DNA from 4 places in the Methylotenera versatilis 79 genome. Region 1 is predicted to be linked to each of the others. Evidence: predicted binding sites of a transcription regulator. Region 1 holds the regulator's gene; each other region holds the start of a gene.
What was found. Region 1 encodes sigma-54, which starts transcription at its own class of promoters, with help from an activator protein. Its sites were predicted from a motif close to TGGCACNNTTCCTGCT; they were not measured.

Region 1 (3,186 bases):
TCTTATAAAACACGCACAGTGGTGCAAGATATTTCGCTGCAAATCAATAGTGGCGAAGTGGTGGGTTTGCTTGGGCCAAATGGCGCGGGTAAGACAACGAGCTTTTACATGATTGTCGGATTGGTAATGTTGGATGCGGGACGTATTTTGCTGAATGGCAAAGATTTAAGTCGCATGCCGATTCACAGCCGTGCGCGCATGGGCTTGGCTTATTTGCCGCAAGAGCCATCTATTTTTCGTAAGTTAACCGTAACCGAAAATATATTGGCTATTTTAGAGCTGCAAAATCTAACTGAAGATGAAAAAAATACGCAGCTGGAGTCTTTATTGCAAGAGTTGCATATCACGCATATTCGCAACAGTTCGGCAATCAGTTTGTCTGGCGGTGAGCGCCGTCGGGTTGAGATTGCGCGCTGTTTAGCCACCAATCCTAGTTTTATTTTATTAGATGAACCTTTTGCTGGTATCGACCCAATCGCGGTTTTAGATATTCAAAAGATTATTCGTTTTTTAAGCAGCAAAAATATTGGTGTATTGATTACAGACCATAACGTGCGCGAAACTTTAGGTATTTGCGACCGCGCTTATATTGTAAATGACGGTACGGTGTTTGCGTCTGGGCATCCTGCAGAAATTGTAAATAACGAAGCAGTGCGGGAAGTGTATTTAGGGAAAGATTTCAGGCTCTAGCCTCAAGTATTTATGAAGCAAAATCTACAACTTAGAATGTCGCAAAATTTGGCGTTAACGCCGCAATTGCAGCAATCAATTCGTTTGCTGCAATTATCGAGCCTTGAGCTAAATCAAGAGCTAGATGTGATTTTGCAAGAGAATCCATTGTTAGAGCTGGTCGATGGCGAAGATGGTGAGGCAGATGCAGGTTTCGACGATAGTGTATTGCAAAAAAATAACGATAATGACAACTTGGATGCTGATGGCAAACAAGCCGCCGATGTTGATGAACCAGATGCTTTTAATAGTTTAGATTATCAAGAAACCAGCACGACTAACTCCCAAGAAAACACAGAATCGATTGATGCGCCGCAAGAATCCAGTGCAGGAGAAGATTTTTCAGCAACTGATTTTGATGAAAATTACGAAGAATATGGCAGCGCGAGTAACTGGGATGAAGGCGGGCGTCAGAATAATAGTGACGATGATGATGGCGACTACACGCGACAAGAAATCGTCTCAGCTAGTTTGCGCGAGCATTTATTAAGCCAGCTTAAGTTAATGCCTTTATCTGATCGCGATCAGACACTGGTGCTGTTATTAATTGATAGCATCAACGAAGATGGTTATTTAGAAGAGTCATTGGCTGACATGGCAGAATTATTGCCAGAAGAGCTTGAAATTGAATTGCTAGAGCTAGAAACTGCGCTAAAACTGATTCAGCATTTGGATCCGCCAGGTTTAGGGGCAACCAATTTACAAGAGTGCCTACTGTTGCAGCTCAATGTGCTGCCAAAAGAAACTGACTTTTTGAACATTGCCAAAATCATTGTTCAACAACATTTAGCGGTATTGGCAAATAAGGATTTCGCTAAGTTACGTAAATTGCTGAATTGCGATGATATCGCCTTAAAAGGCGCACAAACTTTAATCAAACAGCAAAATCCGCGCCCAGGTAGCGATTTTGCGCAACTCAGTCGCGATCACTTTATTCAGCATGAAGTGCTGGTTAAAAAAGTGAAAGGCATTTGGATTGCAACGTTAAATGATGGCGTGATTCCTAAACTACGTATTAACCAATTGTACGCAGACATTTTGAAGCGCAATCGCGAAAATTCGAATCAATATCTGCAAACGCAAATGCAAGAAGCCAAATGGATGATTAAAAATATCCAGCAGCGTTTCTCTACTATTTTGCGCGTTAGCCAAGCGATTGTTGATCGCCAACGTAATTTTTTTGAGCATGGTGAAATCGCCATGCGGCCACTCGTTTTGCGTGAGATCGCAGAAGAGCTTGAGTTGCATGAATCGACTATTTCACGCGTAACAACGCATAAGTATATGCTCACTCCGCGCGGTGTTTTTGAACTGAAATATTTCTTTGGGAGCCATGTAGCAACTGATGCTGGCGGCTCTGCTTCTGCCACGGCGATTCGTGCGCTGATTAAACAATTGGTCGCAGAAGAAACGCCTAAAAAGCCATTGTCAGATAATCAAATCACCGATATTTTGGCGAAACAAGGCATTATTGTCGCGCGCCGGACTATCGCAAAATATCGCGAATCGCTGAATATTCCGCCAGCGAATTTACGCAAATCGCTTTAAGCAATTTTACAAAAGCGTTACAAATAATACTGAATAATCTGCTCAAACCACCTCGCAAAAAATAATCAAAGGTGTACACTTAAATTGTTCGATGAGTAAAGATGTGCTACTTATTGGCAAGCTTTACTTGGAGAACAATTTCAATAAGGAGCAAGTCATGAATTTACAATTAACTGGGCATCACTTAGAAATTACACCTGCAATGCGCGAATATGTGCAGAGCAAACTCGTTAGAATTCGCAATCACTTCGATCATGTGATTGACGTTAAAGTTACCATGAGTGTAGAAAAGCTCGCTCAAAAAGTAGAGGCTACATTACACGTACCCGGCAATGATTTACACGCTGAGTGCATCGATGAGAATATGTATAGCGCGATTGATATGTTGACAGACAAACTAGACCGCCAAGTTCTCAAACATAAAGAAAAACACGGCAGTCATCATAAAGCGAATGGTGCTGTTAAACATCAAGATATAGGTCAACATCCGTCTATTGATGAAAATCCAACTCTTAACTAACTTAAATAATCTATGGCTCAAATTAACGTAGCCGAACTCTTCAAGGAAACCCGCCTCAAGCTCAAACTCCACTGGATTGCAGGGCTTGATGGCGGCAATAACCAACTCAATTCCGAAAAAGTCACTAAGCCTTCTCTGGCTTTAATTGGCCATCTCAATTTCGTACATCCTAACCGTGTGCAGGTGTTGGGTTGCGCTGAAATGGACTATCTAAATAGTCTGAGCATTATTGCGATGCAGCAAGCTATTACTAATTTATACGCAACCGATTTAGCCGCAGTTGTCGTTGCAAATGGTGAAAAAGCGCCGAAAGAATTAATTTCAGCAGCCAATACTCACCATATTCCATTATTCACTTCCACCATGCAAAGCCCGCAGTTAATGGATTT
Region 2 (3,186 bases), 1.4 Mb from region 1:
GCTTTACTTAACACTTTTTTTTGCTCAATATTTTCGGTCGGCCTAGTTTCAATTGGCTTAGTTAAGAGTTCACTACTGTTTATGCTCATTACGTTTGTATCCTAACTTTATGCTTTACGACGCTGCAGCATGTTTTGTTGATTGGCTGAGCGCTTCACCAAACGGCCCAGTCATATTGGTTTTAATACTGGCTTCATGCTCACCATCAATTTCCAATGGCAGTAATGGAAATAGCAATTCAGCAACACGATAAGATTCTTCCAGATGTGGATAGCCGGAGAAAATAAAGTAATCGATACCGATGGCTTGATATTCTTTGATTCTGGCAGCGACTTCTTCTGGGTTACCAACTAACGCAGTGCCCGCTCCGCCTCTGACTAAGCCAACGCCAGCCCATAAATTCGGTGCAACTTCTAATTTGTCGCGTCGTCCATTATGCAGCGCCGTCATTTTTTGTTGGCCGACAGAATCGAATTTAGCAACTGCTGCTTGTGCAGCAGCAATGGTTTCATCTGTGACATGCGAAATCAAATCATCGGCAGCTTGCCAAGCCTCTTCACTGATTTCGCGCACAATCACATGCAATCGAATACCAAACTTAACCGTTCTGCCATGTTTTAAAGCGGCTGCGCGCACCACATTTACTTTTTCTGCAACAGCCTGTGGCGGCTCACCCCAAGTTAAATGTACATCGATATGTTTAGCGCTAAGCTCAATCGCTGCATCTGATGAACCACCGATAAATAATGGCGGATAAGGTTTTTGAACTGAGCCGGTTGGGATATTTGCGCCTTTTACTTTAATGTAATCGCCATCTAAACTAATGGTTTCGCCAGTCAGCGCTGCTTTCCATACGGCTAAAAATTCATCGGCTTCTTTGTAACGTTCGTCATGCGATAAAAAACTGCCATCTGCTTGCTGCTCAGCTGGGTCGCCACCCGCCACAAGGTTAATCAGCAAACGCCCACCAGAAATACGATCTAACGTAGAAGCCATTCTTGCTGACACCGTTGGTGACACAAAACCTGGACGCACTGCTACCAAGAATTTTAATTGTTTAGTCTCGTTAACTAATGCAGAAGTGACCACCCAAGGGTCTTCGCAAGAACGCCCAGATGGCACTAATACGCCTTTATAACCAAGCCTGTCTGCCGATTGTGCGATTTGTTTCAAGTAACTAAAAGTTGCTGGTCTTGCGCCGATTGAAGTACCCAAATATCGTTGGTCACCATGTGTTGGTAAAAACCAAAATATTTCCATATTGTTTTCCTTATGCCAAATACTGAATGCAGCAGTCAAATGTTGCTACGAAGTTGCAGTAATAGTGGCAAGGACTGTGCCATATAAAAATTTGATTGAATTCATACGCTTAAGTGCATCACCGTACATTTCATGCTGCATAATCAGCAGCCTGTTCAGCAATATGCTGCAAATGCAGCACTTTTCCTGCTGAAATGCAGCATCGGCTTATGCGCTGCAGATTCTTTATTAGAAAGAATGTTGTTTAAGTTTAATCGTTGATTGGCTCAAAGCCTTATTCCGTAAGTGTTAAACAGCATTTATGGATTTACTGATGCTGATTTTGCAGCAGTATTTATGCAAAATCTATCAACTGGCATAATACGTGCTATAAAAACCATATATAAAACAACTGGATATAAGTTTTGGATCTAAGCATATTCCCAACTAATACAATACTTTCGGATGATCAATTCAATAGTCCGCTAGAGATTGCACAGAAATTATCGGCAGAATTCGCCAGAACTGCGGTAGAACGCGATTATCTTGGTGGCACACCTAAAGCGGAAAGAGACATGCTGCGCGAAAGCGGTCTGTTGTCACTGACTATTCCTAAAGAATATGGCGGACAAGGCGCAAGCTGGCATGAAACATTGCTGGTTGTAAGAGAAATCGCCAAAGCGGATAGCTCGCTTGCGCATGTGTTTGGCTTTCAACATTTGATGTTGGCTACGGTGCGTTTATTCTCAAAACCTGAACAATGGCAACGTTGGTATGAGCAAACCGCGCAACTGAACTGGTTTTGGGGCAATGCACTTAACCCGTTAGATGACAGAACAATTTCTAAATCTTTTACAGGCTGGCATGAGTTTTCTGGTAAAAAAAGCTTTTGCTCTGGTGCCATCGATTCCGAAATGTTGATTGCTTCTGCAATCCGACAAATAGATGGGAAGTTAGTGATTGCGGCGATTCCAACCGCGCGCAGTGGCGTTTCTGTGCTGGGCGATTGGGCCAATATCGGACAACGTCAAACAGATAGCGGCAGCGTTAATTTTGAAAAAGTGCGTGTAGAGGAAAATGAGTTGTTAAATGATCCTGGCCCTTTAAGTACGCCTTTTTCTTGCTTAAGGCCATTAGTTGCACAACTAATATTAACCAATATATATTTGGGTATTGCGGAAGGTGCTTTTGCAGATGCAAAACAATATACGTTAAAAGAAGCCAAACCTTGGCACACTTCTAACATTGCCAGCACCAGTCAAGACCCTTATATTCTAGGGCATTATGGGGATTTTTTTGTTGGGATTGAGGCAACAAAAGCACTAAGCGACTTAGCTGCCCATAAACTGGATGCCGCATGGCAAAAGGATTCGGCATTAACAGAAGATGAACGTGGGCAAGTAGCGACCTGTATCAGTGCAGCAAAGGTCATGGCGACTAGAACGGGATTAGATATTACCAGCAGAATGTTTGAAGTGACAGGATCAAGAGCAACCCATGCAGGCCTGAGGCTTGATAGACATTGGCGCAACCTGAGAACGCATACACTGCATGACCCTTTGGATTATAAAATTAAGGAACTCGGCGAATGGGCATTGAATAATCGCTACCCTGAGCCCACATTTTACTCATGAATATTATAAACACTAGATTTTTTGATTCCTCGTCTGAAGTCACTACTTATTCGGCGCAGGATGAGCGAGAAACCAGTTTATTGACCTTGCCTAATTCGCAATCGCTGACTAAATCGATTAGAGCCACGGCGCAAGTGTTTGAAGACCCAAAATCGGTCGCACTACTTGCGCGCATTAAGATGATTGCACCAAGCGATGCGAATGTCTTGATTATTGGTGAAACAGGCACAGGCAAAGAGTTAATTGCACGCCACGTACATGAGCTAAGCAATCGTAAAAACAAACCTTTTGTGGCGGTTAATTGCGGCGCATT
Region 3 (3,186 bases), 650 kb from region 1:
TGCTTTACGGAAGTCTTTATCATCGGCTAAAGGCGTTAACTTAACCAGTTGCGTCAAATCTTTTTGAAAGCCATCGCCAATGGCTTTAGTAATTAAGCTAGTCAGTTGCGGATTAGCTTGATTCAACCAGCGACGCGGCGTAATCCCATTCGTCACATTGGTAAGTTTGTTCGGGTAGATTTTATTGAAATCAGCAAACAGTGTGGTTTTTAATAATTCGCTATGCAAAGCTGCCACGCCGTTCACTGTATGACTGCCAACTACCGCCAAATGTGCCATGCGTACGCGGCGGCCATGCGTTTCATCAATAATCGAAACACGTCTGATGAGGTCTGTATCGCCAGGAAAATGATGATTCACCATGGTGATAAACTGCTTATTGATTTCGTAGATAATTTCCAGATGACGCGGCAGCAAACTACCGAACAAGTCCACAGACCAAGTTTCAAGCGCTTCTGGCATTAAAGTATGATTAGTGTAAGCAAATATCTTAACAACTAAATCCCAAGCAAAATTCCATGCCAAGCCATGAATATCAACCAGTTGATGCATCATTTCCGCCACACCAATCGCTGGATGGGTGTCGTTAAGCTGGATGGCGACTTTGTTTGGCAGATCAGCCCAGTCTTTCTCCGTTTTCACCTCACGCGTGGTGGTAAATCGACGCAGAATATCTTGAATAGAAGCTGATACGAAGAAATATTGTTGCTTTAATCGCAACTCACGCCCGGATGCAGATGAATCGTTAGGATATAAGACTTTTGAAATCGTCTCCGAATCAGTGCGCTCTTCTACCGATTGCTCATAATTGCCATCGTTAAATTGGTGCAAATCGAAGTCTTTCGTCGCTTTCGCGCTCCAAAGCCTTAGATTATTGACGGTATCAGTTCCGTAGCCTGGCACGGGAATATCATAGGCCATCGCAACAACATGTTGTGCCTTGCACCAATGATGCCTCACGCCATGCTCATCGTTCACTGGCACTACGTGCCCATAAAACTTAATATCGTATGTAGCCTCTGGACGTTGAAATTCCCACACATTGCCGTAACGTAGCCAATTATCTGGGTTTTCCATTTGTTGGCCGTGCTCAATAGATTGTTTGAACATACCGTATTCATAGCGAATACCGTAGCCAGTCGCAGGTATATCCATGGTGGCCATTGAATCTAAAAAGCAAGCAGCTAAACGACCTAAACCACCATTTCCCAAAGCCGCATCATTTTCCATTTCTGCGGCGGCCTCCATGCTGCGACCTAATGCACCTAAACTGTCGCTTAACTCATCTTTAATGCCCAAATTAAGTGCAGCGTTTGTCAGCATGCGACCAATTAAAAACTCTAATGAGAGGTAATAAACACGTTTAGGGTCATGATCATAATAGGATGCAGACGTTCTAACCCAACGCTCAACCACATGATCGCGCACGGTGTAAGCAGCGGTGTGATACCAATCTCTGGCCGTCGCAACCTTGTCTGTCTTAAAGCATGAGAAGATTAAGTGGTTTTGTAACGCCTGTTTAATAGGCGTTAATTTGGGCAAAACGGTGGTTTCTTTTTTTGCAGGTTTAGTCGTGTTTTTCATTTAAATATGGCTTTCTGAAGAATACTGAACGGTTACCGATGAATGTATTTTAGCAAATACCAAGCCAATGTTTTATGACAATCTGTTTTGGGACAAGTTTGAATATTTAATTTTATGTCCAAATAATAAAAAAGCCTGCTTTTAATAGCAGGCTTAAATATTTTCAAACTACAACTAAATTAATGCAGAATAAATATTAGGTCACACTAATAAACTATTCATGCGTCGCACAAAACTTGCAGGGTCGTTCAATTGACCACCTTCTGCCAGCAAAGCCTGATCAAAAACCAAATGCGCTAAATCTTTAAACTTAGCTTCATCGGCTTCAGCCTCTAAACGTTTCACCAATTTATGCGCAGGGTTAACCTCTAAAACGGGCTTACTATCTGGCGCATTTTGTCCTGCGGCTTTTAAAATACGCGCAAGATTAGCTGAAACATCATGCTCGCCCGCCACCAAACAAGCTGGTGAATCAGTTAAGCGATGCGTCACACGCACTTCTTTCACTGCATCGCCCAATGAAGTTTTAATGCGCTCAATCAAACTTTTCGCATCTTCCTCAATTTTTGCTTTGGCTTCTTTTTCAGACTCATCTTCCAATTTACCCAAATCCAAATCACCTTTAGCGATTGACTGCAGTTTCTTGCCTTCAAACTCGGTTAAGCTGCCCAATAACCACTCATCCACTTTGTCACTCATCAGTAACACTTCAATACCTTTTTTGCGGAAGATTTCCAAATGTGGGCTGTGTTGCGCTGCAGCAAAAGTATCCGCCGTAATATAGTAAATCGCTTCTTGCTCAGGCTTCATGCGCCCAATATAGTCAGCAAATGAGACGTTTTGCACATCGGTATCTGCTTGCGTACTAGCAAATCTCAATAAACCAGCGATTCTATCTTTGTTGGCAAAATCTTCGCCTGGACCTTCTTTTAATACGCGACCAAATTCTGTCCAAAATTTAGCGTAATCCTCTGGTTTATCTTTTGCTAGCTCTTCTAGTAAACCCAGTACCTTTTTAACCGAACCATTTTTAATCGCATCGACATCGCGGCTATCTTGCAGAATTTCGCGCGATACGTTCAAAGGCAAATCAGCAGAATCAATCACGCCGCGCACGAATCTTAAGTACTGTGGCATTAGCTTTTCCGCGTCTTCCATAATAAATACGCGTTTCACATACAATTTAATGCCTTGACGACGTTCACGGTCATACAAGTCAAATGGCGCTTTGCTCGGAATATATAACAATGAAATATATTCCTGTTTGCCTTCTACACGGCTGTGCGTATAGCCAAGCGGCGCTTCATAATCATGCGAAACATGTTTATAAAACTCGTTATATTCGTCTGTTGTAATATCATTTTTGCTGCGCGCCCAAAGTGCAGAAGCTTTATTGATGGTTTCCAACTCATCAGTCGTCACCATTTCGCCTGGCAGTTTCGTACCATCCGCGCCGTCTGCGCCCTCTTTCCATTCCGATTTAAGCATCACGATCGGCAAAGTAATATGGTCAGAATATTTGCGGATAATCGATTTTAATTGCCAATCGTTTAAAAATTCGTCTTCATCTTTACGCAAATGCAAAGTGATTTCTGTACCGCG
Region 4 (3,186 bases), 200 kb from region 1:
CCAATGCCAAGCTGCACGCCGTAAACCAAGCCGTATAACACGTGCGATGCGTGTAATTCGCCATTCACGGTTTTATCGCGAATCGCCGCCCAAGAGGCTTGTTTAGCAGGAATAATCTTAATGCCGTATTTCTTATCAAAACCCATCTCAGCCGCCACTACAATCGGTGCGCAATCGGTTAAAGGAATAAAACCGATTTTGACTTCAGTGATTTCTGGCGCATCGCTGCCCGCTGCATACGCCATATTTTGAATGCCTGCTGGCACGATATTCATCATGGTCGCTGCTCCAAATGCACCTGCGATGGTGTGTTTAAAAAACTGCCGACGGTCAGTATTTAACGTGTCCATTTTGCTTACACTGCTATCAACACCTGTGCCAATAACAGCTGTGGTATTTTTTAATTCATCTTGATTTTGCACATTCATTCCTTAACCAAAGTTTTGCATCAAAAAGTTTCACCCAATAAAAAAGACGCCTTAACAATGAGGGTTAAAACCTCACTACTAAGACGTCTTTGTCTTTTTCTTTCTATTGATGCCAACTTTGGCATCATTTTAATATCGCATTACCCACCGTTGGGTCATGCGCATTTACTACAAACTAAATATTACAAATCGGTGTTACAAAATCTCTGCTACAAACTTACTTAATTTACTAATCGATCAGTTAATTAAATAATCAACATCTTTGCCGCTTCATTCAATTGATGCGATAAATCCGCTAACTTCATATTCTTTTTCATCGCCATACTGCGCAGTAGGTTGTAAGCCTCATCTTCATTTAACATACGCTGTCTCATCAGCAAACCTTTTGCGCGCTCAATCGTTTTGCGCTCATCTAGCTTAGTGTTCGCAATGTTTAATTCAGTGCGTAAATTTTTAAACTCTTCAAATCTCGCTATCGCAGCATCTATCACAGGTGTTAGCCTTTCACTTGAAATATCGCCTACTACATAAGCACTTACACCCGCTTGCGTAGCAGCCTTAATTTTTTCTTTGTCACCATCGTGGGTAAACATCACCACTGGTCGCGCATCATGCATACTCAACACACAAATATTTTCCAGCGTATCTCGTGTTGGTGAATCGGTATCAATAATCACAATGTCGGGTTTAATTTCACAACATTTCGCTTCTAGATTGATGGTATCTTCAACATGTGCAATCACTTCAAACCCATTATCAATCAAAGATTGTTTTAATGGTTTGACACGCATTAAGTCATTATCAACAATCATCACCTTCAACATGATTGGTACATAGCAAAGGCTATGCCAATTGTATTTTTTTATATTAACTGATTGAATTTGTTGATTAATCTAATTGCAGATATGGCTGTGAGTGTGCACTAACTCACGCATTTCATGCACAAATTAAGTGCGAACGCACCGAACTTAACTGAATAACTAGGGGGAAATTCCTGAAAATGGCTGAAATTTAAGCGTTAACTCAGAATAATGCGCGCATTTAATCGGGCATTAAATCAGCGATATTCATATCGATTAATTAAAGCAATTAGATACGTTATGCTAGTTGTAGTTTAGCCAAGCGTGCATATAAGCCTGCTTGCTCGCGTAATTCTGCCGGGCTGCCTGTTTCAACGATATGCCCGTTTTCTAATACGATAATACGATCCGCTTTTTGTACCGTGCTTAATCGGTGCGCGATCATTAAAGTGGTGCGGCCTTGCATCGCGGCTTGCAAACCTTGCTGAACCAGAATCTCGCTTTCTGCATCCAGCGCGCTAGTGGCTTCATCTAATAATAAAATCGGCGCGTCTTTTAATATCGCGCGCGCAATCGCAATACGTTGACGCTGGCCGCCAGATAAACGCGTGCCGCGTTCGCCCAAAAATGTTTGATAAGCATCTGGCAGTTTCTGGATAAATTCATCGACTTGTGCCGCTTTAGCCGCCGCCAGCACTTCTGCATCCGTCGCGCTGGGTTTACCGTAACGAATATTTTCTAGCGCGTTGGCAGAAAAAATCACCGCATCTTGCGGGACGATTGCGATATTGCCGCGCAAACTGGTTAAGCTGAGCGAATTGATTGCTTGGCCGTTAATGGTGATTTCGCCCGAAGTTGGCTCATAAAAACGCAATAAACATTGGAATAAAGTGGTCTTTCCTGCGCCAGATGGGCCGACTAACGCGACTGTTTCACCTGCTGCAATCGTTAAGTTAATGCCATCTAAAGCCGCAATTTGTGGACGTGATGGATAATGGAAAACGACGCTTTTAAACTCGATTTTTGCTTGCGTTGGGTTGATTAAAGTTTGTGCGTTCTCAGGTTCTGTAATCGCGGCATCGGCATGTAGCAATTCTAATAAACGCTCTGTCGCACCCGCCGCGCGCATCACTTCTCCCCACACTTCCGCCATTGTGCCGACTGCGCCAGCCACCATTAATGCGTAGAGCACGAATGAAGCCAGTTCACCGCCTGTCATGCTGCCAGCGCTTACTTGTCTTGCGCCAATCCATAGCACAAAAATAATCGTGCCCAGTATCGCCGTCACCATTAATAGCGTTAATCCAGCGCGCACTTTTACGCGTTTTAATGCGGTGTTAAAACTGATATTTGCGCTTTTGCTAAAACGTGAAATCTCCGCTTGCTCTTGCGTGTACGATTGTACAGTCGGCATGGCATTCAATATTTCACCTGCCATTGCGGAGCTGTCTGCAATACGATCTTGCGATTCGCGAGACAGTTTTTTAACTTTGCGCCCAATCAAGATAATCGGCAGAATTAACAATAACATTAAGCCAATATTCAGTGAAAACAAGTAAAAATTCGTTATTGCCAGCATGATCATGCCGCCAGTAAACTGAAACAAACTGCGTAAACCCATCGAAATTGAGCTGCCAACTACGGTTTGAATCAGCGTGGTATCGCCGGTTAAACGTGATAGCACTTCGCCTGTTTGCGTGGTTTCAAAAAACTGCGGGCTTTGCGTCATCACACGTCCATAAACCGCACTGCGTAAATCGGCTGTGACGCGTTCGCCCACCCACGAAATATTGTAATAGCGCATGGAAATCATCAGCGCCCAAAATCCCGCTAATACGAACATCACCAAAAAATGGCCGTTCAAACTCAAACCACCTAACAAGCCCGTGCCTGACTTTACGGCAGATGGATTACTGATAAAGCCAAAATCGATTAAATCGCGAAAGGCGAGTGGCACC

Region 2: a site for sigma-54 is predicted at 1,327-1,342, ahead of ssuD (FMNH2-dependent alkanesulfonate monooxygenase). Genes of this name have one in related genera too.
Region 3: a site for sigma-54 is predicted at 1,636-1,651, ahead of METVE_RS0100020 (glycogen/starch/alpha-glucan phosphorylase). Genes of this name have one in related genera too.
Region 4: a site for sigma-54 is predicted at 1,264-1,279, ahead of METVE_RS0102275 (ANTAR domain-containing response regulator). Genes of this name have one in related genera too.

The regions. Positions count from the first base shown of each region.
Region 1 is NZ_ARVX01000001.1:648,839-652,024, reverse strand. It holds gene lptB (LPS export ABC transporter ATP-binding protein) at 1-690, shown strand, start outside; gene METVE_RS0103395 (RNA polymerase factor sigma-54) at 703-2,277, shown strand; gene hpf (ribosome hibernation-promoting factor, HPF/YfiA family) at 2,435-2,797, shown strand; gene hprK (HPr(Ser) kinase/phosphatase) at 2,810-3,186, shown strand, end outside.
Region 2 is NZ_ARVX01000001.1:2,087,945-2,091,130, reverse strand. It holds gene METVE_RS0110120 (acyl-CoA dehydrogenase family protein) at 1-89, opposite strand, end outside; gene ssuD (FMNH2-dependent alkanesulfonate monooxygenase) at 115-1,260, opposite strand; gene METVE_RS12910 (hypothetical protein) at 1,393-1,521, shown strand; gene METVE_RS0110105 (acyl-CoA dehydrogenase family protein) at 1,665-2,873, shown strand; gene METVE_RS0110100 (sigma-54 interaction domain-containing protein) at 2,870-3,186, shown strand, end outside.
Region 3 is NZ_ARVX01000001.1:2,690-5,875, forward strand. It holds gene METVE_RS0100020 (glycogen/starch/alpha-glucan phosphorylase) at 1-1,584, opposite strand, end outside; gene htpG (molecular chaperone HtpG) at 1,786-3,186, opposite strand, start outside.
Region 4 is NZ_ARVX01000001.1:446,426-449,611, reverse strand. It holds gene METVE_RS0102280 (CmpA/NrtA family ABC transporter substrate-binding protein) at 1-350, opposite strand, end outside; gene METVE_RS0102275 (ANTAR domain-containing response regulator) at 674-1,252, opposite strand; gene METVE_RS0102270 (ABC transporter transmembrane domain-containing protein) at 1,527-3,186, opposite strand, start outside.